4 regions of the Pseudarthrobacter sp. As-47 genome follow, and region 3 is predicted to be linked to each of the others. Evidence: riboswitches for the same ligand, from Rfam matches in the RefSeq annotation. Region 3 holds a riboswitch; each other region holds the start of a gene.
The links. A riboswitch is a leader RNA that binds a small molecule or an ion and turns the genes downstream of it on or off. The one in region 3 is predicted to bind thiamine pyrophosphate.
Positions count from the first base shown of each region.

Region 1: another riboswitch for thiamine pyrophosphate. It lies ahead of thiD (bifunctional hydroxymethylpyrimidine kinase/phosphomethylpyrimidine kinase); the one in region 3 lies ahead of AC4BCK_RS13605 (FAD-dependent oxidoreductase).
Region 2: another riboswitch for thiamine pyrophosphate. It lies ahead of AC4BCK_RS19495 (ECF transporter S component); the one in region 3 lies ahead of AC4BCK_RS13605 (FAD-dependent oxidoreductase).
Region 4: another riboswitch for thiamine pyrophosphate. It lies ahead of thiC (phosphomethylpyrimidine synthase ThiC); the one in region 3 lies ahead of AC4BCK_RS13605 (FAD-dependent oxidoreductase).

Region 1 is NZ_CM177088.1:2,530,762-2,538,148, reverse strand. It holds gene AC4BCK_RS11725 (vitamin K epoxide reductase family protein) at 13-684, opposite strand; gene AC4BCK_RS11720 (Rne/Rng family ribonuclease) at 1,124-4,609, shown strand; TPP riboswitch at 4,830-4,927, shown strand; gene thiD (bifunctional hydroxymethylpyrimidine kinase/phosphomethylpyrimidine kinase) at 4,935-6,494, shown strand; gene rplU (50S ribosomal protein L21) at 6,759-7,067, shown strand; gene rpmA (50S ribosomal protein L27) at 7,129-7,387, shown strand, end outside.
Region 2 is NZ_CM177088.1:4,197,425-4,204,811, reverse strand. It holds gene AC4BCK_RS19505 (hypothetical protein) at 1-35, opposite strand, end outside; gene AC4BCK_RS19500 (heme-degrading domain-containing protein) at 163-705, opposite strand; TPP riboswitch at 778-917, shown strand; gene AC4BCK_RS19495 (ECF transporter S component) at 982-1,605, shown strand; gene AC4BCK_RS19490 (ABC transporter ATP-binding protein) at 1,605-3,161, shown strand; gene AC4BCK_RS19485 (energy-coupling factor transporter transmembrane component T family protein) at 3,158-3,958, shown strand; gene AC4BCK_RS19480 (glycoside hydrolase family 25 domain-containing protein) at 3,972-4,760, opposite strand; gene AC4BCK_RS19475 (UDP-N-acetylglucosamine 1-carboxyvinyltransferase) at 5,045-6,568, shown strand; gene AC4BCK_RS19470 (glutamate--cysteine ligase 2) at 6,636-7,387, shown strand, end outside.
Region 3 is NZ_CM177088.1:2,950,426-2,957,812, reverse strand. It holds gene AC4BCK_RS13625 (DNA-methyltransferase) at 45-917, opposite strand; gene AC4BCK_RS13620 (DEAD/DEAH box helicase) at 926-2,614, opposite strand; gene AC4BCK_RS13615 (RNB domain-containing ribonuclease) at 2,918-4,423, opposite strand; gene thiE (thiamine phosphate synthase) at 4,500-5,249, opposite strand; TPP riboswitch at 5,277-5,394, shown strand; gene AC4BCK_RS13605 (FAD-dependent oxidoreductase) at 5,390-6,757, shown strand; gene thiS (sulfur carrier protein ThiS) at 6,754-6,990, shown strand; gene AC4BCK_RS13595 (thiazole synthase) at 6,996-7,387, shown strand, end outside.
Region 4 is NZ_CM177088.1:2,618,848-2,626,234, reverse strand. It holds gene AC4BCK_RS12175 (P-II family nitrogen regulator) at 1-300, shown strand, start outside; gene AC4BCK_RS12170 (glucose-6-phosphate dehydrogenase) at 438-1,841, opposite strand; gene ffh (signal recognition particle protein) at 1,959-3,542, shown strand; gene AC4BCK_RS12160 (alpha/beta hydrolase) at 3,644-4,375, shown strand; gene thiC (phosphomethylpyrimidine synthase ThiC) at 4,450-6,273, opposite strand; TPP riboswitch at 6,268-6,375, opposite strand; gene AC4BCK_RS12150 (amidohydrolase family protein) at 6,453-7,387, shown strand, end outside.

The DNA.
Region 1 (7,387 bases), 420 kb from region 3:
CCGTCAGCAGGCCTAGAAGCCGGAGGTGCCGGCGAACACCTGGATGAAGGCGAAGAAGATGGTGGCGATGACGGCCACATACAGCAGGGCGGTGATGATCCAGCCGGAGTCACCCAGGATGCGGGCGGCGTTGGCGGGGGCGGGAATGACCCCGGCGCTGATGTTCCGGATGGTCACCCAGACAAACAGCGGGATCATGGCTGCCCAGACAACCATGCAGAACGGGCACAGTATGTGGATGACGTAGAGGGCCTGGGACCACAGCCACACCACGAACGCGAAACCGAGCGTGACCCCCGCCTGGAGGCCCACCCAGTACCACCGCGCAAACTGGGCGCCGGCCAGCAGTGACATGCCCACGGTGATGGCGATGGCGAACGCCACGATGCCGATAAACATATTAGGGAAGCCAAACAGCGAGCTCTGCCACGTCTGCATCACCTGGCCGCAGGAGATCCACGGGTTCACGTCGCATACCGTGGTGTGGTTGGGGTCCTTGAGGACCTCCAGTTTCTCCAGCACCAGCGTTCCGGAAGCCAGCCATCCGACCACCCCGGTAATGACCATCAGCCAGCCAAGCGGCCGGTCACGGGTCATCCGCGGGCGGGCTGCGGCTGCACTGCTGTCCGGATCCACAGTCCGTTCCGGCGTGTGGGTGCCGCTCAAGGGGGAGATGCTGGGCATTGGCAAGGCGTCCTTTTCATCGGGTGGTCCTTGCCCGATTGTAACGCCGGACGCTGGAAAGACCTTCCAGGAAAGCGAACAAGTGCTGCTGCTTCCGCCGTGGAATAGCCGGGGTATGAGAGAATGAACGTGGCTGGAACCCGATCCACATTCGGACTCCGGTCCGGCAGCTTGTTCGCAAGACCGCCAAGGATGAGCAGCGCAGGCTTTGGATTCTTTGATCCGAACTCCGCAACTCCATGGGGCGGCACCTGGTTGTGGCATGTGGAACAACGGGTTCTTGAACATCCTGCCGGCCCCCACGGGCTGCCGCACCCCACTGCCGGTGCGAACCTGGGGGTATCCACTTGACTTCTGTCAACGCCTGCGGGTTTTGACAATATGTGCCCCAATGGGTGCCGGATGTGGCGGTACGTCAGGGGCAGGAGTGTTGCCACATATGGATAATGAACAAGTTTTAGCCGTTAACGATGAAGCAGCGTCCGTGGATGCCGACTCCGTGCCGAAGAAGGCCACGAGGACCCGGCGGAAGGCCGCTCCGAAAACCGGCGAGGCCGTGGCCACTGAGGCTGCCGCCGAAGGTGTCACCGCCGAGGCCGGGGCCGCGGAAGCTGAGGCCGCCGAGGCCAAGGCGCCCGCCCGCCGGAGCCGTTCGCGGAAGAAAGTCGAGACCGCCGAGCCGCTTCCCGTCTTTGCTGCGGAGGCCGGCACCGAAACCGGGAACACCAACAACGCCAACGACGACGGCGCGCAGCAGGCGCCTGCCGCCGGGCCTGCAGAGGTTGCCGCGGAAGAATCGAAGCCCGTCCGGCGCCGCCGGGTTGCCACGCGCAAGACGTCTGCCCCGGCCGTCGTCGAGGCGGAGGAGCCGCCGGCAGGGACGGCCGCACCCGAGCCGGCTGAGACCGAGCCGGCAGACACCGAGTCGGCTGAGCCCGCACCCGCGGCGTCTGGCACCGCTGCTCCGGCCTCCGCCGATGCGCCCGCCGGCTCTGAACCGGTAACTGAGGCTGCAGCCCAGGCGCCTGCCGCCAAAGCCGCCGGCGCTTCCGCGCAGCCAACGTCCGCCGTCGAGCCTTCCGTTGAAGGCGACGCCAATTCTTCTGCCGAGCCCGAAGCCGGCGCCGCAGGGTCGTCAGCCCCCGCCAGCCCGTTCGGGTCCCTGTTCATGGAACCGGGTTCCCCCACGTCGGTGCTGTTCCAGGCCCCGGACCTCAGCACTGTCGTCCGGCCCGCCCCGGTGCCCGTCGAGGATGCCGAGGCTGACGACGCCGAGGACGATTCGGACGACGCCGGCAACCGCCGGAGGCGCCGCGGCCGCGGCCGCCGCGGCCGCAGCAGGGCGGGCGAGCGTGACGGTGAAGAAGGCGACAGCGCCGCTGCCGCAGACAGCGACGCCGCCGAGGATGCTGATGAGGACTCCGCCGGGCAGGCCGATGAAGGCGTGACCTCCCGTCGCCGCCGCCGCCGCCGCCGTGGCGACCAGGACCTCGAACTGACGGGCGGGGAAGACGACGATCCGCCCAACACGGTCACCCGGGTCCGCGCTCCGCGCGCCGTCAGCGAACCCGCCGTGAACAACCGCGTCACCAGCGTCAAGGGCTCCACCCGCCTGGAAGCCAAGAAGCAGCGCCGCCGCGAATCACGCGATACCGGCCGCCGCCGCACCGTCATTACCGAAGCCGAGTTCCTGGCACGCCGGGAATCCGTGGACCGCCAGATGATCGTCCGCCAGCGCGACGACAGAATCCAGATCGCTGTCCTCGAAGACGGGGTCCTGGCCGAGCACTTCGTGTCCAAGACCCAGCAGGACTCCCTGATCGGCAACGTCTACCTGGGCAAGGTCCAGAACGTCCTGCCGTCCATGGAAGCTGCCTTCGTGGACATCGGCCGCGGCCGCAACGCCGTGCTGTACGCCGGCGAGGTGAACTGGGAGGCCGTCAACCTTGAGGGCAAGCAGCGCCGCATCGAGAACGCGCTGAAGTCCGGCGACACCGTCCTGGTCCAGGTGACCAAGGACCCGGTGGGCCACAAGGGCGCGCGCCTGACCAGCCAGATCTCCCTGCCCGGCCGCTACCTGGTGTACGTTCCCGGCGGCTCCATGACCGGCATTTCCCGGAAGCTTCCCGACGTCGAACGCAACCGCCTGAAGCGGATCCTCAAGGACCGCCTTCCCGAGCACGCCGGCGTGATTGTCCGTACGGCCGCGGAAGGTGCCTCCGAGGAAGAGCTGACGCACGACATCAACCGGCTGCGTGCCCAGTGGGAGGGCATCGAAAGCCAGTCGAAGTCCACCAAGATCCTTGCCCCCGAGCTGCTCTACGGCGAACCGGACCTCACCATCAAGGTGGTCCGCGACGTCTTCAACGAGGACTTCTCCAAGCTGATCGTCTCCGGCGAGGAAGCGTGGGACACCATCGAGGCATACGTCACCTACGTCGCCCCGGACCTGGTGGGACGGCTCGAGAAGTGGACCAAGGACCAGGACATCTTCAGTGCCTGGCGCATCGATGAGCAGATCCACAAAGCCCTGGAACGGAAGGTCTTCCTGCCCTCCGGCGGCTCGCTGGTGATCGACCGGACCGAGGCCATGACCGTGGTGGACGTCAACACCGGCAAGTTCACCGGCAGCGGCGGCAACCTCGAAGAAACAGTCACCAAGAACAACCTGGAAGCTGCGGAGGAAGTAGTCCGGCAGCTCCGCCTCCGCGACATCGGCGGCATCATTGTCATCGACTTCATCGACATGGTCCTGGAGTCCAACCGCGACCTGGTCCTGCGGCGCATGGTGGAGTGCCTGGGCCGTGACCGCACCAAGCACCAGGTTGCCGAAGTCACCTCGCTGGGCCTGGTGCAGATGACCCGCAAGCGGATGGGCACGGGGCTCCTTGAAGTGTTCGGCGAGCAGTGCGAGGCCTGCGCCGGCCGCGGCGTGGTCACCCACGATGACCCGGTGGAACACCGCCGGGCGAACATTGTGGCTGCCGAGCATCACGTGCAGCGTGCCGAGCACCGCCCGGAAGCACGCGCCGAGGGCAACCGCATCGAGGCGCAGCGCACGGACAGCAGCCAGCCCGGTGCCCGTCCGGACCGGAAGCGCCGCCGCGGCCGCGGCGGCCAGCAGCCGGACGCCGCGCCGGCAGCTGCCGTCCACGTCCACACGGTCCACCCTGATCCGACGGACGCCGAGCGGCATGCGAAAGCGGAAGCCACCAGGCTGGCCCTTGCCAACATCGCGGCTGCCGCCCACGCGGCCCACCTGCATGACGACGAGTTGGCCGCCGCCAGGCAGGCAACGCAGGCCCAGCCCGCAGTTCCGGCTGAAACGGAGAAGCACGACGGCGATGCGTCCAGGCCCGCTGCCGTCCTGACCTTTGGCGGGGAGAAAGTCGTCCTGCCCTTCGTGGAGCACGCCGAGGAGCAGCAGCCAAAGCCTGCCCTCACCCTGGACCGCCTTGCCGCGGCCTTCGCCCACCTGGGCGAGCCCGCACCGGCAGCCGGCACGCCGGCTGGAACTCCGGACGTGCAGCCGGTCCAGCGCGGGGCGGAAGAGGCTCCCCAGCAGGCTCCTGCCCCGGAGCGGACACGTGAGCCGGAGCAGGCACCGGAACAGCGGGAGCCCGCAGCCGTCCAGCCGGAGCAGCGGCCGGTGGCCGCCGCAGCGGAGCAGGACTACTCGGACCACACCCTGGAGCAGTCACGCCCGCGCAGGGCACGCCGGAACCGGAGTGCCAGCCGCGCGCAGGGAGCAGCCAACGAGACCTCGGTCCAGCATCGCGAGAATGTTCCAGCCCCCGCGGCCGGGCATTCCCACGCCGCCAAGGCACCGGAAACGGACAAGGCGGGTGCTTCGCAGCCGGCCAGCGGCAAGCCCTCGGACGCGCCGATCATCCTCGGCGTCGGGGTGCCTGCCTCAGAGCTCTAGGAACTGGAGCTGCCACGCATGGAGTTACCGGAATCCGGGACCCAGGGCGGGTATTGACCGAATGCCCGGCCAGCCACAGTCAGTGGCCGGCCGGGCATCCGTCCTTTAAAGCGGCGCTCCGCAGCGCTTTTGACCACCCTCATTGAACACCGGCATTCCACCCCGCTCCGGCCGCACTGTGTCACCTTCACGCTGTGGACCTCAAAAAAAGCTAGGCTGGGGAACTGACACGGGGTGCCGCGCAGAGAGCCGGCTGAGATCCAGACCCGTTGAACCTGTCCGGCTAGCACCGGCGAAGGGATGTCTCTTGTCTTCCACCCTTGCAATGCCCACTGCCACCCTCCAGGGCACATCCGCGTGTGCTTCCGGGCCTGCAGCTGCTTCTGCGCCTGCAGCCCCCGGCCGCGAGTACCGCGGCGTGCCACGGGTCCTCTCCATTGCCGGATCCGATCCTTCCGGCGGGGCCGGCATCCAGGCGGACCTGAAAAGCATCGCCGCCCACGGCGGCTACGGAATGGCCGCCATTACCGCCCTCACCGCACAGAACACCCTCGGCGTGCGCGGCGTCCACGTTCCCCCCGCCAACTTCCTTACCCAGCAGCTCGATGCCCTGAGCGACGACATCAGCATCGACGCCGTAAAGATCGGCATGCTGGGCGATGCCGGGGTGATCGAAGCCGTCCATGCATGGCTCGAAAAGGTGCGTCCCGCCGTCGTGGTCCTGGACCCTGTCATGGTGGCCACCAGCGGCGACCGGCTCCTCCAGGAATCCGCCGAAGCCGCGCTTAGCGGCCTGCTGCCGCTGGCGCACCTCATCACGCCCAACCTGGCTGAACTCGCCATGCTCGTTGGCGGCAACGTGCAGCAGACCTGGGAAGGCGCCCTGGAACAGGGCCGGAACCTCTCCGCCGCCACGGGAGCCACGGTGCTGGTCAAAGGCGGGCACCTCGCAGGGGCCGAATGCCCCGACGCCCTCGTAAGCACCGCCGGGATGTTGTCCCGCGAGGTGGTCGTGGTTCCCGGTCAGCGGGTGGCAACAGTGAACAGCCACGGCACCGGATGCTCCCTGTCCGCGGCCATGGCCACGGTCCAGGCCCGGGTGGGGGACTGGGAGGCAGCCCTGCGCGAGGTCAAGCCCTGGCTTGCCGGCGCGCTGGAGGCCTCGGAGACCCTGGAGGTGGGGGCGGGCAACGGGCCCGTGCACCACTTCCACCACCTGCCGGCCGTGCGCGGCGAGGGGAGCTTCGCGGCGCAGCTCTGGGCGGACGCCGCAAAGGACCTCGAGGACATCTACGCGCTGGACTTCATCCAGGGCCTGGCTTCCGGGAGCCTGCCGGAGAAGGAGTTTGCCTACTACCTCGCCCAGGACGCCATCTACCTCAACGGCTACTCACGGGTGCTGGCGCGGACCAGTGCACTGGCCCCCACCGAAGGGGAGCAGCTCTTCTGGGCACGTTCCGCCGCGCAGTGCCTGGAGGTGGAGTCCGAGCTGCACCGCTCCTGGCTCAGTACACGGACCGTTGAGCCGCAGCTGGGACCCGTCACCAAGTCCTACGTGGACCACCTGACGGCGGCATCGGCGTCGGGCAGTTACGCGGTGCTGGCCGCAGCGGTCCTGCCCTGCTTCTGGCTGTACGCCGAGGTGGGCGCAACACTCCACGCCCGGTTCGTGGCTGCCGGGGAACCGGCCGGCCACCCCTACGCCGAGTGGCTGCGCACGTACGCGGACGAGGACTTCGCTGCCGCCACCCGCACGGCGGTTGCGATTGTGGACGGGGCCGGCCGCAGCGCGTCCGCAGGGGACCGGGACGCCATGGTGGCGGCGTTCAGGCAGTCCTGCCGCCTCGAGGTGGACTTTTTCGACGCGCCGCGACTTCATTCCTGACACCCTGTTGCGCGTCCCGCCGGTACTATGGTGGGGCACAGGTAAGGGCGCGGACCTGGGCTGTGGTGCCTATCACAGACAACCCGCCGGAACCAGCCTCATTTGCGGCCGAAGCCAAAACTAGCGTATTCTAGATCTTCGGTGCTTACGCCAACACTTGGGTTATGACCCCACGGCGTTGAGGCACAGCGAGAGCCCACCCAATCATGGAACCGGGTTCCGCACGCAAATTTGTAATAAACGTCGAGAGAAGTGAGTTCCCAAGTGGTGTACGCGATTGTCCGCGCAGGCGGCCGCCAAGAGAAGGTTTCCGTTGGAGACTTCGTTACCCTGAACCGCGTCGCCGGTGGAGCTGGCAGCACCATTCAGCTGCCCGCACTGCTCCTGGTTGACGGTGACAAGGTCACCTCCGCCGCTGCTGACCTGGCCAAGGTAACTGTTACGGCTGAGATCCTCCAGGACCTCCGTGGTCCTAAGATTGTGATCCAGAAGTTCAAGAACAAGACCGGTTACAAGAAGCGCCAGGGTCACCGCCAGGAACTGACCAAGGTCAAGATCACTGGTATCAAGTAACCTTCCGTTACTGTTCAGGTTTTTCAGCAGATTCCCCAGAATTTAGAGGCAGGCATTTCAGATGGCACATAAAAAGGGCGCGAGCTCCACTCGCAACGGTCGTGACTCCAACGCACAGTACCTCGGCGTCAAGCGCTTCGGCGGCCAGGTGGTTTCCGCCGGCGAGATCATCGTCCGCCAGCGCGGCACCCACTTCCACCCGGGCGCCGGCGTTGGCCGTGGCGGCGACGACACCCTGTTCGCACTGACCCCGGGCGCCGTTGAATTCGGTACCCGCCGCGGTCGTCGCGTCGTCAACATCGTTGCTGCTGCAGCTGCAG
Region 2 (7,387 bases), 1.2 Mb from region 3:
GCCCGGACCTGGTTCTCGGTTGCTGGACCGGTCACGGCGCCCTCCTGGATTGATCACCCGCCACTGCGCTCGAATGTACTCCCGGCCTCACTGGGGTGTCCATGCCAGGAAGACCTGCCATGCCGGCCGGCCGGGGGCGCCACTCCGCTGGCTTGCAGGGCGTTACTCCGCGCCGGCCGAACGGAGGATGTCGCGGAGGGCCTCGACCACCAGGTCATGGTCCTGCAGCTGCGGCAATCCGGACACGGTGACGGTTGCTACGGCGCCCACCCCAGTGACGTACAAGGGGAAGGAGCCGCCGTGCGCAGCGTAGAGGGCCTGGTCGAACCAGGCATTGTCTTCGATACGTCCGCCGCTGAGCCGGGCGCGCAGCCCCACCAGCAGGGAAGGAACCTCGTACCGGGCTGCGGTCCGTTTCTTGGCCCGGATCCAGTGCCCGTTGTCCGGTGTTGCCCCCGGCAGGGCCACGTGGAAGAGGACCTGCTCGCCCTTGGTGATGTCGATGGCGATGGGAAGCCCGCGCTCCTTGCCCAGCTCCACGAGGAGCAGCCCCAGGTTCAGGGAGTCGTCCAGGGAGAAGCCGGGAAACTGGAGTTCCCGGATCTCCGCCTCAATCCGCGCGATCAAGGCCTCCAGGGATCCCTCCGGCTGGGCATCGCGGGAATCCGGATCATACCCGGTCACATCTGGTGGATTCGCTGTCATGGCCCACAATCTACCCCTCCCTGCGGTAAACTGGACCACGCCCAACAGGGCGGATATTTCACCAACAGAATCATTCAACGACAGGGGAGCGCCGCCGTCGGCATCACTGGCCAGGCCAGGGACCGCAGGTGGGCGCTGAGAGTGCGGACAGCCGCAGACCCTCGAACCTGATCCGGTTAGTACCGGCGCAAGGGAGTCGAGTTCTCGAAGTGCGCGCAGCGGCAGCAGTGCCGGCAACCGCGTCCACTTTCCCCTCCTGTTCCTCAGGAGGACCACATGGCAACAACAGCAATCAAGAAGCCCGCCGGCAAGTCCTGGCGCGTCGTGGACATCGTGGTGGCGGCCCTTATCGCCGTTGCCGGCGGCGTCATTTTCTGGGCCTGGTCCCAGGGGGCGGCCGCAGTCTCCGGACCCATGAACGCCGTCTACCCGCCCCTGACCGGCCTGATTGCCGGCGGCTGGATGATCCCGGCCGTCCTGGGCATGCTCATCATCCGCAAGCCCGGCGCCGCGCTCTTCTGCGAGACGGTGGCCGCCACGGGTGAACTGCTCATGGGCTCCCAGTACGGTGCGTCGGTACTGTTCTCCGGATTCGTCCAGGGCCTGGGTGCCGAGATCATCTTCGCCATCTTCGTGTACCGGAAGTTCAACCTGCCCGTGGCACTGCTTGCCGGCGCCGCGGCCGGCCTTTTCTGCGGCCTGAACGACTCCTTCGCGCCGTGGGGCTGGAACATCGCCTACGCCGCCGGCGACAAGCTGGCGTACATCATCTTCACTGCCATCTCCGGCGCCATCATCGCCGGCGCACTGTCCTGGATCGCCACCCGCGGCCTGGCCAGGACAGGGGTCCTGAGCTCCTTTGCATCACGCAAGGCGGCAACGGAGCCCGTCTTCTCCTGATGGGCGCCCCTTCGCGGCACGAGGCATCAGTTGCGGTGCGTCCGGCTGCCGTCACAGCCCGCGGCTGGGGATGGCGCCATGCGGGGCGCGCCAAGCCGGCTGTCCGTGGCCTCGACCTGGAGATCCGCCCGGGGGAGCGGGTGCTCCTTTTGGGGCCCTCCGGTGCGGGCAAGTCCACGCTCCTGCATGCCCTGGCCGGGGTGCTGGGGGACATGGACGACGACGGCGGCGACGCCGGCGAGTCCGACGAGACGGGCTCGCTGCTGGTTGACGGCGCCGTGCCCCGCGAGCAGCGCGGCCGGGCCGGGCTGATGCAGCAGGATCCGGAGACGCAGGTGGTCCTCTCCCGCGTCGGCGACGACGTCGCCTTTGGCGCCGAGAACCTCGCCGTGCCCCGCGACGCCATCTGGGCCCGCGTGCACGAGGCGCTGGACGACGTCGGCCTTTCCCGCCTGCCGCTTGACCACCCGACGTCGGCCCTGTCCGGCGGGCAAAAACAGCGCCTCGCGCTTGCGGGAATCCTCGCAATGCGGCCCGGCCTGATCCTGCTCGACGAGCCAACGGCGAACCTGGACCCTGCCGGTGTGCTGGAAGTCCGGGACGCCGTGGGCCGCTGCGTGGACAAGACCGGCGCCACGCTGGTTGTGGTGGAGCACCGGGTGTCCGTGTGGAAGGACCTGGTGGACCGGATCGTGGTGCTGCAGCCGGGCAGCGCCACTGAAGATGCCGTGCTGCTTGACGGTCCTCCGGACCAGGTGCTCGCGGACGCACGGACCATGCTGGCGGCGGCCGGTGTGTGGGTGCCCGGGTATGTTCCTGGCACGCGTGCACGGTCGGGCAATCCGGCAGCCGGCTCCGGCGGCCTTCTGCTGGCGGCCGAGAACCTTGCGGTTTCCCGGGAACGTCCGCGCCGCAGCGGCTTCCGGAAGGTACCCCCGGTACCCGTCCAACACGATATTTCCGCCCAGGTCCGGGCAGGGCAGGCGCTGGCCATCACGGGCCCCAACGGGGCGGGCAAGTCAACGTTTGCGCTGACCCTCGCGGGACTCCTGGAACCGGTGGCAGGAAAGGTGTCGGCCACCCTGGACCTCAGCCGTGGCGCCGGGATAGACCCTTATAAGTGGAAGGCCGAGCAGCTCATCGAGCGGATTGGCACCGTGTTCCAGGAGCCGGAGCACCAGTTCGTCACCGGGAAGGTGCTGGACGAACTCCTGTTCGGTCCGCGGCACCTGGGCCACGGCGAGGAGCGCGTGGACGAACTGCTGGAGCGGTTGCGGCTGACCCACCTCGTGGACGCGAACCCCTATACGCTGTCTGGCGGCGAGAAGCGGCGGCTCTCCGTGGCCACGGTCCTGGCGGCCCATCCCCGGGTGCTCGTCCTGGACGAGCCGACGTTCGGCCAGGACGCCAACACCTGGGCGGAGCTGGCCTCGTTCCTGTCCGAGCTGCTGGACTCCGGCACCGCGGTGGTGTCCGTGACCCACGACGCCGAGTTCACCGCCGCGCTGGGTGGCACTGAGCTTCGGATGGCTGCCGCGGAACCGGTGGCGCCATGAGGCAGGAACTGAACCTGCGCGGCAACCAGGCCCTGCTGGCCCGCGCCAACCCCCTGAGCAAGTTCGCCGCCGTCTTCCTCATCACGGCAGTACTGGCGCTTTCGATCGACTGGGTTTCCGCATCAGTGGCGCTGGCCTTCGAATTCCTCCTGTTCCCGCTCGCAGGCCTCACGCTGACGCTGCTGTGGCAGCGCGGCTGGCCGCTGATCCTCGCCGCGGCGGTGGGGGGCTGGAGTACCTCAATCCTGGCTCCGGACAGCGGAAGGACGCTGATCGACGTCGGCATCTGGACCATGAGCGAAGGCTCGCTGGAACTTGGGATCGGCTTCATGCTGCGCGGGCTGGCCATCGCCCTTCCGGCGGTGCTGCTGATGAGCTGCACCGACCCCACGGACCTGGCCGACGCCCTGGCGCAGAAGGCCCGCCTGCCGCACCGCTTCGTGCTGGGGACCCTTGCGGCCATGAGGCTGGTGGGCCTGATGGCGGAAGAGTGGCAGACAATCGGCATGGCGCGCCGGGCCCGGGGCGTCGGTTCGCGTGGCAATGCCGTCCAGCGGTTGAAGGCGACGCTGGGGCAGAGCTTCGGGCTCCTGGTGCAGGCAATCCGCCGGGCGTCACGGCTGGCAGTGACCATGGAAGCGCGCGGTTTCGGCGGCGGACGCCGGACGTGGGCACGCGAATCCACCTTCAGCGCGCTGGATGCCTGGGTGCTTGCCGGGGGCGTAGTGATGGCGGGAACAGCGGTGGTTGCGGCAGTGTCCCTGGGGACCTGGAACATGGTGTGGCTGGGAAGCTGACGCCTGGGCCGGCCTAGGGGCAGGCATAGTTGTAGTCGAAGCCCGTGGACACGAACTGGGCCAGCACCACCTTGCCACCGCCGGTCAGCGGCTCCTGTGAGCAGGCGCTCGCCGCGCCAGAGGCGTTGAGGGACCCCGCCAGCCAGCTGGGAAGCGAATAGAGGTTGCTCGAGCTGCTGACTGTTCCCACAATCCGGTCCCACTGCTGGCCGGTCGAGTAGATCCCCACCTCGGCTCCGATGCTGTGGAAGAAGTCGGTCATGCCTTCGAGGACGGTCCGGTTGGCATCCTTGTCGGTGCGGGACCAGCTGTTCTCCGTTTCGACGTCCAGCCACCAGAAGTACGAGGAGGGGTTGCTGATCCCGCGGAAGTACGCGTCGTCGTAGGCCTTGGCGTAGCCGTACATATAGGCGCAGGCCTTGCCGTAGTCCCCGGCCCTGCAGGGGCCGTAGGGGTTATGGACTTCCTGGCCGGCCGGATACTCGTCGTTGTCCGGCCACCAGGAGCCGGCGGCGCCGGGATTGGCCGTGTTGACGTACAGCGCGACGGTGGGCTGGCCGGGGTGGCCGGCAGAATCTTCCGCCCATCTGAGCTGCTCGGACAGACAGGGGTTCGTGGTGTTGGCCAGGCCATTGTTGACGCCCACGATGGCAAACGCCTGTTCCGAGGGAAAATTTCCGTTGCATTGCGGCCAGGAGATGTCGTTACCCAGAAATGACTGCTGCCCCTCCCCGGGTGAGGGAACGGCGTAGGCGGGGACGCCGGTGACCAGGAGCAGCGCGGCAAGAAGCAGGCCAAACATTCCCGGCACGGCCAAGCTGTTTCCGGCGGGCTGTGCCCTGCAGGACTGCGCCCTGCCCCGCTGGGTGGTCCTTGGCGGAATTTCGCTGGCTGGTGTGCGGCGCATACTGCCTCCGTTGCCGCTGGACGAAGAGGTCCTGATCCAGTGTCCCGCCGTTGGCACGGGAAGGTCAAGGTGCCGCAACTGTGCGACTCTATCGCATGGAACGGGTAACGAATCGTTATTGCCGCTCACTGAGGCTCTAAAGGCAGGCCTGATAGCTCATTCATGATATAAACTTGACTATGACGCAGGAAACCACCGAACACGTTGCCGCCATGTTGAGGGACGCCCGCAGTGAGAAGGGCTGGACCCAGGGCCAGCTGGCTTCCGAACTGGGGACGAGCCAAAGCGCCGTTGCCCGGATGGAGCAGGGCAAGCAAAACCTGAGCCTCAAAATGATCCAACGCCTCGAAGCAATCTTTGGCAGGAGCATCGTGAACGTGGGCAAGCCGCAGATGACGCACCTGCGGGTTGAAGGCGGACATACCCTTTCCGGTTCCGTGGACGTCAACAGCAGCAAGAACGCCGGAGTGGCCCTGCTCTGCGCCAGCCTGATCAACCGGGGCACCACTGTCCTTCGCCGCCTGGCGCGCATCGAAGAGGTAAACCGGATTGTTGAGGTCCTGACCAGCATCGGCGTGGAGTGCACCTGGCTTAACGACACCGACCTGCAGCTCCGGCGTCCGGCCGTGCTGGACCTTGACGCAATGGATGTTGACGCCGCGCGCCGCACGCGGAGCGTCATCATGCTCCTGGGCCCCCTGCTGGACGAATCAGCAAAATACCGGCTCCCCTATGCGGGCGGCTGCGACCTCGGCACCCGGACGGTTGAACCGCACATGCAGGCGCTCCGCCAGTTCGGACTCTCGGTGGAGGCCACCGCGGGCTTCTACAGTGTCCAGGCCCCGCCCGCGGACACCCGGGACCGCTCGTTCGTCCTGACCGAACGCGGCGACACCGTCACCGAAAACGCGATCATGGCAGCCGCCCACCGCGAGGGAACAACCGTGATCCGGAACGCCAGCCCCAACTACATGGTGCAGGATCTCTGCTTCTACCTGCAGATGCTGGGCGTGGAGATCGAGGGCGTCGGCACCACCACCCTGAAGATCACGGGGCGCCCGTCCATCGACGCCGACATCGAGTACTTCCCGTCGGAGGACCCCATCGAGGCGATGAGCCTGATCACCGCGGGCATTGTCACCAATTCCGAGGTGACCATCCGGCGCGTGCCCATTGAGTTCATGGAAATTGAGCTGGCAACGCTGGGGCAGATGGGCCAGCAGCTGGAGATCTCGGGCGAGTACATGGCACGGAATGGCCGGACGCGCCTGGTGGATGTCACCACCAAGCCTTCGGAGCTGCATGCTCCGGAGGACAAGATCCATCCCATGCCGTTCCCGGGGCTCAACATAGACAACCTGCCCTTCTTCGCCGTCATTGCCGCGAATGCCCAGGGCCAGACCATGATCCATGACTGGGTCTACGAAAACCGGGCGATCTACCTGACGGAACTCAACCGGCTGGGCGCTCAGGTGCAGCTGCTGGATCCGCACCGGATCTATGTCAACGGGCCCACGAAATGGCGTGCCGCGGAGGTGGGCTGCCCGCCTGCACTGCGCCCTGCCGCCTGCCTGCTGCTGGCGATGCTTGCCGCACGTGGAGTGTCAGAGCTGCGGAACATCTACGTCATTGAGCGCGGCTACGAGGACCTGGCGGAGCGGTTGAACGCCATTGGCGCGAAGGTGGAGTACTTCCAGGACTGATCATTCACGGTTCGTCATGAATGGCGGAGCCCCTCCAAAATCTTCCTACCTGCCGCAGAATGACAGTATGCGTACATTCGGCGTCGAGGAAGAGCTCCTGATTGTTGACCCCACAACGGGGGAGCCGCTTGCGCTGGCCGATGCCCTGTTGTCCGGGCACAGGATGGCGGCCGATGATGCACCCGATGCCCGCTCGCTGGAAACCGAAGACAAGACCGTTTACGACGACGACGAGATGGGCTTGAGTGCCGAGCTTAAGCTTGAGCAGATCGAGACCCAGACGCGGCCCTGCCTGGAGTACGGGGTCCTGCTGGACCAGATCCGTGCCGGCCGGACGCTTGCTGACCGGGCTGCCCAAAAGAACGGTGCCAGGGTGGCGGCGCTGGCCACCTCGCCCTTGGCCTCCACCAGCCACACGACGCCGGATCCGCGGTATGCCCGGATGCTGGAGCGCTTCGGCCTCACAGCGCAGGAGCAGCTCACGTGCGGCTTCCATGTGCACACCTATATTGAATCGCCGGAGGAAGGCGTGGCGGTCCTGGACCGGATCCGGGACAAGCTTGCCGTGCTCACCGCGTTGAGTGCGAACTCGCCGTTCTGGAACGGTGTGCCGACCGGTTTCGAGAGTTACCGGACCCAGGCCTGGAACCGCTGGCCCACCTCAGGACCCGCGGGGATCTACGGGACCTACCCTGCGTACAGGCGGGTGGTCACGCGGTTGCTGGACAGCGGAGTGATGCTGGACGAGGGGATGCTCTACTTCGACGCCAGGCTTTCTCGCAACCACCCCACTGTGGAAGTGCGGGTGGCCGATGTCTG
Region 3 (7,387 bases):
CAGCACATGTCGTTTTGGAGTCCCAAACCGACATGTGCTGCTACCTAGTTGGGCGGGAACGCGGTGAACTCCGCGTGGGCACCCAGGCGCCGGGCCATGATGTCGATGGCCGGCTGGTTCTGGTCCACGCACACAAACCTGCGGTCCATCTTCGCGGCCACCGCACCCAGGGTTCCGGAACCGGCGAAGAAGTCCAGGCACCAGTCACCGGGCCGGCTGGACGCCGCCACCACGCGGCGGATGAGGCCCTCCGGCTTTTGGGTCGGGTACCCGGTCTTTTCCTTGCCGGTGGGCGAGACGATGGTGTGCCACCAGACGTCGGTGGGCAGTTTGCCCAGTTCGCGTTTGGCTGGCGTAACAAGGCCCGGTGCCATGTAAGGTTCGCGGTCCACCTCGGCGCTGTCGAAGTGGTACTTCGCGGGATTCTTCACGTAGACCAGGATGTTGTCGTGCTTGGTGGGCCAGCGGTTCTTGGCCCGGGCGCCGTAGTCATAGGCCCAGATGATCTCGTTCAGGAAGCATTCACGGCCGAAGATCGCATCCAGCATCACCTTGGCGTAGTGCACCTCGCGGTAGTCGAGGTGCAGGTACAGGGTGCCGTCCTCCGCCAGCAGCCGCCACGCCTCCACGAGCCGCGGCTCCAGGAAGGACCAGTAGTCACTGAAGGCGTCGTCGTAGCGGTGGAGCGCGCCTTTGATGGTGTCGTAGGAGCGCCCCTTGAAGCCAACGCGGTCGCCGGTGCCGTCCGCGTTGACCACCATGGTGGTCTGCTGGCGCCGCTGGGCCCGGCCCGTGTTGAACGGGGGGTCCACGTAGATAAGTGTGAAGGCGCCGTCCGGCAGCGAGGGGAGGAAGTCCGCGTTGTCCGCGTGGACCACCAGGCTGCTGCCGTCCGGCGCCCAGACAGTGTCAGTCATGAAGGGGGTTAGGCCTCGGTGCTGCCGGACTGTGCGGCGTTTCCGCCGCCCACCACTTCACCGTTGCGGCGCCGGGTGCGGGTGCGGGGGCGCCGGGTGCGTGAGGGCTGCTCGGCCTCGGTCGCTGCCGGAGCGTCACCGGCGCCAGCGGGGGCTGCGGCGGCATCGGGAGTACGACGGCGGCGCTCGCCGGAGCGGGCAGCGGACTCGCCGCTGCGGCCGCCTTCGCGCTTGGCGCCGCGGTCACGGCTGTCCCGGCCACGGCCGTCGCGGTCGCGGGAACTGCCGGCGTCGCGGCCACCGCGGGCGTTCTTCTTGCCCGTTTCGCCCAGGTCCTCCAGCACCTCGGCGTCAACACCGGCCAGGGTGCGCTTGTCGCGCGGCAGCCTGCCCTTGGTGCCTTCGGGGATGTCCAGGTCCTCATAAAGGTGCGGGGAGGACGAGTAGGTCTCGATGGGCTCCGGAACGCTCAGGCCCAGTGCCTTGTTGATCAGTCCCCAGCGCGGCATGTCGTCCCAGTCCACGAAGGTCACGGCGGTGCCTTTGTTGCCGGCGCGGCCGGTGCGGCCCACCCGGTGCAGGTAGATCTTTTCGTCTTCCACGCACTGGTAGTTGATGACATGGGTGACGTCGTCCACGTCGATGCCGCGGGCGGCCACATCGGTTGCCACCAGGACATCCACCTTGTTGTTGCGGAAGGCCCGGAGCGCCTGCTCGCGTGCGCCCTGCCCGAGATCGCCGTGGATCGCGGCGGCCGCGAACCCGCGGTCCACCAGTTCCTCGGCAACCTTGGCTGCGGTGCGCTTGGTCTTGGTGAAGATGATGGTCCGGCCGCGTCCCCTGGCCTGCAGGATGCGGGCTACCACCTCGATCTTGTCCATGCTATGCGCGCGGTAGATCAGCTGGCGGATGTCCCGCTTGGTGAGGCCTTCGTCATCCGGATCAGCAGCACGGATGTGGGTGGGCTGGGTCATGTAGCGGCGGGCCATGGCAATGACGGGGCCGGGCATGGTGGCGGAGAACAGCAGCGTCTGGCGGACCGCCGGCGTGGCCGCGATCAGGGTCTCGACGTCCGGCAGGAAGCCGAGGTCAAGCATTTCGTCGGCCTCGTCCAGGATGACGACCTTGACGTTCTTCAGGCTCAGGTGCTTCTGCTTGTAGAGGTCGATGAGGCGCCCGGGGGTTCCCACCACAACCTCCACGCCGTTCTTCAGGGCTTCCACCTGGGGCTCGTAGGCCCGGCCGCCATAGATGGTGGCGATGCGTGCGTTCCTCTTGCGGGAGGCCGTCTGCAGGTCGTTGGCCACCTGCACCGCGAGTTCACGGGTGGGGACGATGACCAGGGCCTGCGGTGCGCCGGGTACTGCGAGTTTCTCGTAGCCGGCGTCGTCACGGCCCACCACGCGCTGCAGGGCGGGGATGCCGAAGCCCAGGGTCTTGCCGGTGCCGGTCTTGGCCTGGCCGATGATGTCGTGGCCGGAGAGGGCCACCGGCAGGGTCATCGCCTGGATGGGGAAGGGGTGGGTGATCCCGGCGTCCGCCAGGGATTCCACAATGTCGGCGCGGACGTTGAAGTCCGCGAAGGACTTCTCCTCAATCTCGTGCGGCTTCTCGTCGGAGATGATGGTTTCTTCCGGCTCGATCGTTTCGGTGCCGGAGTCGTCCGTCAGAAGCTGGTGGGTATGCAATTCACTCACGTGGAGTTTCCTTATTCATTTGGGCAATGGCGCTGCCTGCTCAACGGGCCGGCCCAAGGCCGTTCCGGAGCACGCTCGGGCGCGCAAGCAATTCCAGTGGAAGCCGATCGCGGGCTATCTAAAATGCTGGCACTGGTGACCAGCGGGTGTATCTCAAGATCGCGTAGGGGCGGGCTTGTTGGTTTCAAATCAAGGAAATCAACGACCGGGCATCCATTTCTACCTCTTCAGTCTAGCCGCACGGGCACGGAAACCCGGCTTTGGCCCGGTGTGCCTGCACGCCGGCAGGAAAAACGGCCCCGCTCAGGACAGGGGCGGGACCAGCTCGAAATGTACTTCCCGGGTGGCAATGTCGGAGGACACGAGGCGCACCCGGACCTTGGTTCCGGCCTCCAGCTCACCGGCGCAGCGGGCCGTGACGGCAGGCTCGGCAATCTGGATGATGCCTGAGCCGCCGTTGCCGTTGCCGTTGCGGCCGTTGCCGTTCTTTCCGTTGCCGCCGTTGCCGTTGTCCTTCTGGGGCTTGGATCCGGAGATCACGATCGCGTCGAACTCCTGCCCGATGTGGTTGACCAGGAGCGCCGCCTCCACGGTGTCCAGGGCCATGCGCTCCATCCGGGACGCCAGCTGGTCCGAGCCGGCCATGATCTCGGGAAGCGACGGCAGCGCCTCACGGACCCAGCCGGGCACGTCGCCGCCGTTGCACAGGGCTTCGCAGGTCACCAGGACAAAGCGGTCCACCAGGCGGCGCAGCGGCGCGGTGGTGTGGGCGTAGGCGGCGCCGATGGCGGACTGCACGGCGTCCTCGGGGACCGCGCCGTCGAACGCCGTATACGCCGCACCGCGGAAGAGCATGCCGGCTGAGTGCATAATGGCCAGCTGGCGGGGATCCGTGGGGTCCAGGCTGCGCAGGTACTCGCCGTAGCTGACCTCACCGTCCCAGGGCTTCCCGAGGGCCTCTGTCTGGAGCCGGAAGTGGTGCAGGGACCGCTCATCCGGTGAGGGCATGGTGCGGAGGATGCCCACTTTGCCGGCCAGCATGAGCTGCGCAGCGGCCATTCCCGTCATGAGCGAGATCTGGGCGTTCCAGTCCTCCACGGGCAGCTGCGGGGCCGCGGCAATCCGGTAGCCGCCGTCGGGAAGCTGGACAATTTCCTGGTCCGGCATGTTCAGGCTGGCACCCTCACGGGCGCGCTCCAGCTCCACGCGCTTGAGCCCCACCTCCTTGAGGAGGACCAGGACTTCTGAAGGGCTGCCGCCGTCCAGTTCCGCCTGGGCGCCCTTGTAGCTGAGCTTGGCGCGGCTGCGCATCCGGGCCCGTCCCACCGTCACCGCGGTGACTTCGGCGCGGACATCGAGGCGGAAGTCCCAGACGAACGCGGAACAGTCCTGTCCCGGCAGGAGGCTTCCGGCGCCCTCGCTGATGACTTCAGGGTGCAGCGGAATGCGGCCGTCCGGGGTGTAGAAAGTCTGGCCGCGGCGCCTGGTCTCGGCATCCAGCGGGCCGCCGGGAGCCACGAAGGCGGGAACGTCGGCAATGGCGTAGAGCACGCGGTAGCTGCTGCCGTCCCGTTCAATAAAGAGCGCCTGGTCAAGGTCCGTGGACGACGCCGGGTCGATGGTGATGAAGTCTATGCCCGTCAGGTCATGGGACGGCAGCTTCAGTGCCGACACGGCGGCCTCGGCGTCCTTCACGGCTTCGGCCGGGTACTCACCAGGCAGCTCGAGCTCCGTCCGCAGGGCGCTGAGTGCAGCCTCGAGGGCGTTGGTGTGCTCGTGGACACTGGGGGCCAGCCGATGATGTGACACGAAAATCAGCGTAGCCCGAATTCCGCGAATAGTGCAGGGAGCCGCCCGCGGGATGCGGTGCGGACCCGGCGCCGCGTCACGGGCGGGCGGCGTCCAGCGCGTCGAGCAGCGATGCGGCCGCCGCTGACGGATCGTCGGCCTCCGTAATGGCCCGGACCACAACGATCCTGCTGGCCCCGGCCTCCACCACCTGTTCCACGTTGCCGTGGTCAATCCCGCCGATCGCGAACCAGGGCACACCGCCGTCGGACTGTCCCTGCCCTTGCGCCGCTGAGGCCGCCGCCGCATACGTCACCAGGTCCAGGCCGACGGCGGCGCGGCCGGGCTTGGTGGGTGTTGCCCACAGCGGGCCGACGCAGAAGTAGTCGAGCGCCGCCGGGCCCGCGGCCGCTGCCAGGGCGGCATCCACCTGTCCAGGGCTGTGGCTGGACAGGCCGATGGCGGCGTTCCCGTTCAGCAGCGTCCGGGCTGCCTTGAGGGGAAGGTCCTTCTGCCCGATGTGGAAGACCGGCGCTCCGGACAGCACAGCAATGTCGGCGCGGTCGTTCACTGCCCACAGCCTGCCGTGCCGGACCGCTGCCTCCTTCAGGACGGCGAGGAGTTCCAGCTCCTCGGCGGCTTCGATGGACTTGTCCCGGAGCTGGATGATGTCCACGCCGCCGGCGAACGCGGCATCCACGAACTGCTCAAAGTCGCCCTGGCTGCGGCGCGCATCCGTGCAGAGGTACAGGCGCGCATCGTGCAGCCCGGCGCTGCCCTCCGCGTTGATAAAGGCGTCGGAACCGGACGGACGGGCAGCGGCGGCAGGGGGGTGGGACACATTCATGGGAGCCAGCCTAGTTCCTCTACACTGGGCTCGTACTGCGGGAGCCGCGGCAGCTGTCACAAAGCGCCGGGCTGAGAGGGCGTCAGAGCCGACCGCTTGACCTGATCCGGTTAATACCGGCGTAGGGAAGGAGACAACCGATGCCTGACGTGCACGCCGTAACCGGCCCCTGTCCTTCCGGTTCCACCATCACGGCCGACGTGGCGGTGATCGGCGGAGGAGCCATCGGCCACGGGATCGCCTGGGAGGCGAGGCGTTCGGGCCGTTCCGTGGTGGTGATCGATGACGCCCCCGGCTCCGGAGCCAGCTGGGCTGCCGCGGGGATGCTGGCGCCGGTGAGCGAACTGCACTACCAGGAGGAGGACCTCCTGGAACTCATGCTCGAGGCCTCCGCCCGCTGGCCCGGTTTCGCTGCGGACCTCGCTGCGGCCGCGGGCTCGGATCCCGGATATCTTACGACGCCGACCCTCGCCGTGGGTGCCGACGCCGCAGACCGGAAGGCCTTGCTGGACCTGCGTGCCGTCCAGCGGGCCAACGGCCTCACGGTTGAACCGCTCACCATCCGCGAAGCCCGGCGCCGCGAGCCCTTGCTAAGCCCGGGCATTGCCTGTGCGCTGGATACGCCGGCGGACCACCAGGTGGACCCCCGGCTGCTGGTGGCCTGCCTCCGCCGGGCCCTCGCCGGGGATGTCCGCTCCACCGGAAGCGGCGTGGCCGGCGCCGCCGACGGATTCGCCGTGCCGGACAAGGCAGCCGGCCTGCTCTGGCAGGACGGGGCCGTAGCCGGAGTAGCCCTGGAAGGTGGAGGGACCGTACTGGCCGGGGAGACCGTGGTGGCCAACGGACTGCACGCCCCGGAACTCACGGGACTGCCGATCGACCTGCACCTGCCGCTGCGGCCGGTCCAGGGGGACATCCTGCGGCTCGCGGTACCGGCGCACCTCAGGCCGCTGGTGACCTCAACAGTCCGCGGACTGGTGCGCGGGGTCCCCGTCTATATCGTTCCGCGGCGGGACGGAACCGTCGTGATCGGGGCAACCCAGCGTGAGGACGCACTGGGCAGTGGGAGTGGCGGTGGCAGGGGCTCCAGCGCCGGTGCGGTGTCGGCAGGGGGTGTGTACCAGCTTCTCCGCGATGCCCAGGTGCTGGTGCCCGCCGTCGCTGAGCTGGAGCTCCTTGAGTGCACGGCCCGCGCCCGGCCCGGCACGCCGGACAACGCCCCGCTGCTCGGAAGGGTATCGCTGCCCGGAGGACCCGTGGGCCGGCAGCCCGCGCCTGGAAGGTCCGGCCTCCAAGGGTCCCGCCACGTGCAGGGGCTCATCATTGCCACCGGATTCTTCCGCCACGGCATCCTGCTCACCCCGGCTGCGGCCGCAATCTGCCGGGAACTCATGGACGGCACGGAAGACCCCCGCTGGGCCCCGTTCAACCCCGGCCGGTTTTCCCCGGCTCCGTTTCGCATGGCTGAAGCGGCTGCCACGCCATCCAACACCCAGGAGACAGCATGAACATCACCCTGAACGGAACCGGCCACACCGTGGCCGACGACGCTTCCCTCACCGCGCTCGTCAGCGAGGTCACCGGCCGTCCGCTGGCCGCGGACGGCCGGGCCACGGACGGGCGGAAGCTGGGCGTGGCCGTAGCACGCAACGCCCAGGTGGTGCCCCGGAGCCTGTGGTCCGCCACGGCGCTCGCCGAGGGCGACGACGTCGAACTTGTCACGGCAGTACAGGGAGGCTGACCACCATGACCGGAACCACCGTCACCAACAGCCAGCTGTCCGGGCTCCAGGACCCCCTGGTGATCGACGGCGTCCCCCTGGCATCCCGGCTCATCATGGGCACCGGCGGCGCCCCCAGCCTGGACGGCCTGGGCGCCGCGCTCCTGGCCTCCGGCACCTCGCTGACCACCGTTGCCATGCGGCGCTATTCGCCGGACGAGGCGGGTTCGCTGTTCCAGCTGCTGGTGGACCACGGCATCCGGGTCCTGCCCAACACCGCGGGGTGTTTTACGGCGCGTGACGCTGTGCTCACTGCTGAACTGGCACGGGAGGCCCTGGAAACCGACTGGGTGAAGCTCGAGGTCATCGCCGACGAACACACCCTCCTGCCGGATGCCGTTGAGCTCGTGGACGCCAC
Region 4 (7,387 bases), 330 kb from region 3:
GAAGCCATCCGGGAAGGTCTGGAGGCCTACGGCGTGCAGGGTCTGACGGTCAGCGCGGCCAGCGGCTACGGCCGGCAGCGCGGCTATACCGAGGTCTACCGCGGAGCGGAGTACAACGTGGATCTGCTGCCAAAGATCCGCGTGGAGGTCCTGGCCACGAACGAGCAGGCGGACGACATCCTCGATGTCATCATCGCCAGCTCCAACACCGGCCGGGCCGGTGACGGCAAGGTCTGGACGGTGGATGTCTCCGAAGCCGTGCGGGTCCGCACCGGTGAACGCGGTGTCGCCGCGATCTAGGGCCGGCGGTACTCCACGGAAACATCCGTGAACACCAAAAGAGCGGGCAGGAAAACCCCAGGGTTTTCCTGCCCGCTCTTCCGCTGTTTAAGGCAGGGCCGCTGATCGGCGGCCCTGCCGCCCGAAGCCGCCGGGGCTCACTTTCCGGGCACCGCGGTGGGCCAGGCTGCCGGTCCGGCAGAGCCGGCGTCGTACTCCTCCAGGGGAACCAGGTCCTGCTGCCAGGCCCGCAGGACCGGCTCCACAATCCGCCAGCACTCCTCCGCCGTATCTCCGCGGACGGACAGCAGCGGGTCGCCCGCCAGCACCCCCTCCAGGACTTCGCCGTAGGGGAGGAGGTCGGAGCCGCTGAGCTCGGTTTCCAGGGTGGCCCGGCTCAGGCTGAAGATGTTCCCGGGCCCGTTCACGTCGACGTCGAACCTCAGGGTGTCCGGGCCGAAGCCAATCCGCAGCTTGTTGGGGGAGTCCACGCCGGTAAAGCCCCGGGGCAGGTGGGGCACCGGGCGGAAGGTGACCACTGCCTCCTTGCGCTTCGCGCCCAGTGCCTTGCCGGACCGAAGAATGAACGGGACCCCGTTCCAGCGCCAGTTGTCGATGTTGACCTGGATCTCGGCCAGCGTCTCGGTCCCGCGTTCAGCGTCCACGCCTTCCTCCCGTGCGTAGTCGGGAACGTCCTTCCCTCCTGCCTGGCCGGCTGTGTAGCGTGCCCTGCGGGTGGAACCGGCATAGGGCTCCGGTACGCTGCTGGCCCGAAGGACGGCGGAAATGGCATCCCGCAGGTCCCGTTCACCGATGGTGGCCGGAGGCTCGATGGCCAGCAGGGCCATGATCTGCAGCAGGTGGCTCTGGATCATGTCCCGCAGTGCGCCGGCGCCGTCGTAGTAGCGGGCCCGCCCCTCCAGCGCGAGGTCCTCGTCGAAGATGATTTCCACCTTTTCCACGTGGTGCCGGTCCCACACCGGTTCCAGGAAATTGTTGGCGAACCGCAGGCCCAGGATGTTCAGCACCGTGGCCTTGCCCAGGAAGTGGTCCACCCGGTGGACGTGGTCTTCGGGGACCAGCCGGACCAGGGTCTGGTTGAGAGAGCGGGCCGAGTCCTCACTGGAACCGAAGGGCTTTTCCATCACCAGCCGCGTGCCCGGCGGGACCTGCTCCGGCCGGAGGGACTCACAGGCAAGCTGGCTGATGCGGGGCGGCAGCGCGAAGTAGACGGCGGTGGGACCCTCGAGCGCCCCAAGAAGCGAGGCCAGCGCCCCCTCGGCGGTGACATCCAGCTGGTGGTACACCGTTTCCTTCTCAAGTGACTGGAGGGCTTCCTTCCCCTCGGCGGCTGCGGACCCGGCGGCTGCCTCGAAGGACGCATGCACCCGTTCCCGCCACTGTTCCGGGGTCCAGGGATCGGATCCGGCACCCACCAGCCGGAGGCCCGCAGCGCGTCCCCTTGCCACCAGGCGCGCCAGTCCCGGCAGGAGCAGCCTGCCCGTCAGGTCCCCCGAGGCGCCGAGGATGAGCAGGGTCTTAACAGTTGGTTGGCTCGTCATTTGGCCAGCATGCCACCTTGCGGGCCCGGCTTGGTACCCTAGATAGTCGAGTCCCGATCATCAACAGCCTTTGATCATCCACTGCCCTGATCATCCACTGAAAGAAGTGCACGTCGCGTGTTCAATTCACTCTCTGACCGGTTGACAGCAACCTTCAAGAACCTGCGCGGTAAAGGCAGGCTTACTGAAGCCGACGTCGATGCCACAGTCCGCGAGATCCGCCGCGCCCTTCTGGACGCCGATGTTGCCGTTCCAGTGGTCCGTGAGTTCACCGGCCGGGTACGGGAACGCGCCCTGGGCGCTGAGGTTTCCGGTGCCCTGAACCCGAGCCAGCAGATCGTCAAGATCGTCAACGAGGAATTGGTGGAGATCCTCGGCGGCGAAACCCGCCGGATCCGCCTGGCGAAGAGCGGCCCCACCATCATCATGCTTGCCGGCCTCCAGGGTGCCGGCAAGACCACCCTCGCCGGCAAGCTGTCCAAGTGGCTGAAGTCACAGGGCCACAGCCCGATGCTCGTGGCCTGCGACCTGCAGCGCCCCAACGCCGTCACGCAGCTGCAGATCGTGGGCCAGCGCGCCAAGGTGCCTGTCTTCGCACCGCACCCCGGTGCCACCTACACCGAGCTCGAACACCCTGCCGGGGACCCGGTTGAGGTTGCCCGCGCCGGTGTTGAGGAAGCGCGGCAGAAACTCCACGACGTCGTCATCGTGGACACCGCCGGCCGGCTGGGCGTCGACGCGGACATGATGGAGCAGGCGCGCCAGATCCGCCGCGCCATCGTGCCCAACGAGGTCCTGTTCGTCATCGACTCGATGATCGGCCAGGACGCGGTGAACACGGCGCTCGCTTTCGACGAAGGCGTCAACTTCACCGGCATCGTCCTGTCCAAGCTCGACGGCGATGCCCGCGGCGGTGCCGCCCTTTCCGTCGCGTCGGTCACGGGAAAGCCGGTGATGTTTGCGTCCACCGGCGAGGGCCTGGACGACTTCGAGCTTTTCCACCCTGACCGGATGGCCTCGCGCATCCTGGACATGGGTGACGTCCTCACCCTGATTGAGCAGGCAGAGAAGTCCTGGGACAAGGACGAAGCCGCCCGGATGGCGAAGAAGTTCGCCGACCAGGAGGACTTCACCCTTGACGACTTCCTGGCCCAGATGCAGCAGATCCGCAACATGGGCTCCATGAAGAAGATGCTCATGATGATGCCGGGTGCGCAGAACATCCGCCAGCAGCTGGAGCAGTTCGACGAGCGCGAGATCGACCGCGTGGAGGCCATCGTCAGGTCCATGACCCCGCACGAGCGCGTCGCTCCCAAGATCATCAACGGCTCCCGCCGTGCCCGCATCGCCCGCGGTTCCGGCGTCCACGTTTCCGAGGTCAACGGCCTGCTGGAGCGCTTTGCGCAGGCCCAGAAGATGATGAAGAAGATGGCCCAGGGCGGCATGCCGGGAATGCCCGGGATGCCGGGCCTGCCGGGGGCCGGCGGCGGTGCCCGGAAGAACGCCAAGAGCGCGCCCAAGAAGAAGGCCAAGTCCGGCAACCCGGCCAAAGCCGCGCAGGAGCGCAAGGACGCCGAGGCCCGCCGGGCGAACGCGGCCAAGGCGCTGCCCACCGGCGCAGCCTTTGGCCAGCAGGCCGGCGATTTTGATCCCTCCCAGCTCAACCTGCCCAAGGGCTTCGACAAGTTCCTCGGCAAATAGGCACACCAGGATCAGCTCAGCAGCAGATGCCGTTTGAGGGCTCGCGACGACATCTGCTGCTGCCTGCCGGGGATGCCGGTGCCGTGGAATAGGGTTGGGTCATGTTCAAGCAGAGGGTAGTGTTCGTGCACGGCGCGGGCAGCTTCGGCGCCGCAGCCTGGCCCCGCCAGCACGGCGTGGCCCTGTCCTACGATGCCCTGTTCCTGCGCCGCCACGGCTTCGACACTGTTGCCGAACCCACCGCGTCCTCGTTCGAGGAGGACACGCGCATCCTGCTGGACTCCCTTGGGGACGACGGCCGGGGCAGCGCCGGCGGGCACGTCGTGGCGCATGCGCAAGGGGCCATCTCCGCCATGATGGCCGCCGTCGAACGACCCGACCTTGTCTACTCGCTGACCCTGGTGGAGCCGGCCTGCCTGTCCCTGACCGCTGAACTGCCGGCCACCGCGGCGCACATCGGGCTGATGCAGCCGCTGTATAACGTCCGGCATCAACTCAGTGACGAGGATTTCCAGCGCGAGTTCGTCCGCAGGGTCTATGCCACCGACCTGCAGCAGCCGGTGACTGCCGAGGAGAAGCGCTCTGCCAGGCGGCTGCGGCTGCAGGCGCCGTCCTGGGAAGCCCCGCTGCATATCGTCCCCGGCGTGCCGACGCTCGTCCTGACCGGCGGCTGGGAGCCGCTCTACGAGGAGATCGCCGGCTACCTCCGTGAAACCGGGGCGCTCCACCGTACTGCCGCCGGCGGGCACCGGCCCCACGACTCCCCGGAAGGGGACCGCATCATCCGTTCGTTCATCAGCGACTCAAGCCGCGTGCAGGCACGCGCCTCCTGATCCTCCCGAAATTGCCCTCCACAGGGGCCCGTCCGGCCGGCCCCAATGACCAGCCGGACGGCACCTGCAGGCTGCTAGCGCCCCGGCGGAACGCTCAGCTCCGGCAAATAGACTTTCCCGCCGGCGGCCAGGAATTCCTCGCTCTTGCCCCGCATGCCGGCTGCCGCTTCAGCAAGCGCCGCCTGCGACTCGGCGGAGCCGTACTCGTCCCTGATGTCCTGGCTGATCCTCATGGAGCAGAACTTGGGCCCGCACATGGAGCAGAAATGCGCGGTCTTCGCCGGTTCGGCCGGGAGGGTTTCGTCGTGGAAGGCCTCGGCCGTCTCCGGGTCCAGCGACAACGCAAACTGGTCCCGCCACCGGAACTCGAAGCGTGCCTTGGACAGTGCGTCATCACGTTCGTGGGCGCCCGGGTGGCCTTTGGCAAGGTCTGCCGCGTGCGCAGCGATCTTGTACGTGATCACCCCTGTCTTGACATCGTCCTTGTTGGGCAGCCCCAGGTGTTCCTTGGGCGTGACGTAGCACAGCATTGCCGTGCCGTAGCGGGCAATTTCCGTTGCGCCGATGGCGGAGGTGATGTGGTCGTAGCCCGGGGCCACGTCGGTCACCAGCGGGCCCAGCGTGTAGAACGGCGCGCCCTTGCACAGCTCCTGCTGCCGTTCAACGTTCTCCCTGACCAGGTGGAACGGGACGTGTCCAGGACCCTCCACCATCACCTGGACGTCGTGCTCCCAGGCACGCTGCGTGAGCTCGGCGAGCGTGTCCAGCTCGGCAAACTGCGCGGCATCGTTGGCATCCGCCGTCGCCCCCGGCCGCAGGCCGTCACCCAGGGAAAACGCGACGTCGTACCGGGCGAAAATTTCGCAGAGCTCATCGAAGTGCGTGTAGAGGAAGTTCTCCCGGTGGTGCGCCAGGCACCACCCGGCCATGATGGACCCGCCACGGGACACGATGCCCGTGACGCGGTTGGCGGTCAGGGGGACGTAGCGAAGCAGCACGCCGGCGTGGATGGTCATGTAGTCCACCCCCTGCTCGCACTGTTCGATGACGGTGTCACGGAAGATCTCCCAGGTCAGGGCGTTGGCTTCGCCGTTGACCTTCTCCAGGGCCTGGTAGATGGGGACGGTGCCGATCGGGACAGGCGAATTGCGGATGATCCACTCCCGGGTGGTGTGGATGTCGTCGCCGGTGGAGAGATCCATGACGGTGTCGGCGCCCCACCGGGTTGCCCACTGCAGCTTGTCCACCTCTTCGGCGATTGAACTGGTCACTGCCGAGTTGCCGATGTTGGCGTTGATCTTCACCAGGAAGGCCTTGCCGATGATCATCGGCTCGGATTCGGGGTGGTTGATGTTGTTGGGAATGATGGCCCGGCCTGCGGCGATTTCGCTCCGGACCAGTTCAACATCGCAGTTCTCCCGCAGCGCCACGAAGCGCATTTCCGGGGTGGTGACGCCCTGGCGCGCATAGTGCATCTGGGTCACGGTCCGGCCCTCGACGGCGCGGCGCGGCACGGGAGGCGCTCCCTTCCACTCCGCGCTGGCGGCGCCGCGGCGTACAGCCGAGCGGCCGTCGTCGAGCAGGTTCCTCTCCCTGCCGCTATACGCTTCCGTGTCTGCCCGCGCCTCGATCCATTCCCTGCGGAAGGGAGGAAGGCCCTGGACGGGATTGCTCCCCGGACCGGCCGTCCGGTAGGTCCGGAACGGCTGGTTCGGAATGCCGTTGGGGGACGGCTCCAACGCAATTTCCGTCACGGGAACACGGATCCCGGTCCCGGCGTCCTCGAGGTAGGCCAGGGAGTGGGATTTCAAGGATTGCGTCACCGGCGGCGGGTTCCCGTCAGTGGCGGCACCCGGGGTGTTGCGGGCAGGGTTAAGCTGCTGATTTGGTGTACTCAAGGAATACTCACTTCCTTCGCCGGCATTACCCGGACAGGTTCGACGGTCGCAGGCTGCGTCAGCCCGATCTCAGCCCCTGCAGGGGCACCCGTGTGGTCAAGATGAAAGATACCACAGCCCTTCTTTCGGGGCTTGTCACATTGCCGGTGCTAGCCTGACCGGGCAGGAAAGAGGTGCACATGGCAGAAATCATCCACTTCACGGGGACAGTCCTGACCGGACCCGGGAGTGAGCAGCACGGACTGTGGTCCGTCGACGGGCGCCTGACGTTCCGCCGGCCGGCGAAGGCTCCGGACCGGATCCTGGCGGGATGGGTGCTGCCGGGCTTCGTGGATGCCCACTGCCACATCGGGCTCGGCGTGGGAGGGGCGGTGGATGCTCCGACTGCCGAAGAGCAGGCGCGGACGGACCTGATGGCCGGCACACTGTTGATCCGGGACGCAGGTTCCCCTGCTGACACGCGATGGCTGCAGGACAGAAAAGACGTCCCGGTGCTGATCCGCGCCGGACGCCACGTTGCGCGCACGCGCCGGTACCTGCGGGGGTTTGCTGAGGAAGTCGAACCGGAGGGCCTGGTGGAAGCTGTCCGTAAACAGGCCAGGGAAGGTGACGGCTGGGTCAAGCTTGTGGGGGACTGGATTGACCGCGGCGCCGGCGACCTCGCGCCGTCGTTCCCTGCCGCCGTCGTCCGCGATGCAGTCCTGGCCGCCCATGACGAAGGCGCGCGCGTCACCGCCCACTGCTTCGCGGAAGAGACGCTCGACGACGTGCTGGACGCCGGCATCGACTGCGTCGAGCACGCCACCGGCCTCCTGCCGCGGCACCTGCCCCGCTTCGTGGAGCAGCAGGTGCCCATTGTGCCCACCCTGGTCAATATCGCCACGTTCCCGGACATCGCCGCGCAGGCAGCACCCAAGTTCCCGCAGTATGCGGCGCACATGCGTTCACTGTGGGAACGGCGGGAGGAGCGGGTGCTTGAGGCGTTCGAGGCCGGCGTGCGGATCTACGCCGGGACCGACGCCGGCAGCGTGATCAGGCACGGCAGGATCGCCGACGAGATCCTGGCCCTCCATGCTGCCGGGCTGCCCATGGCGTCTGCCCTGGACGCCGCGTG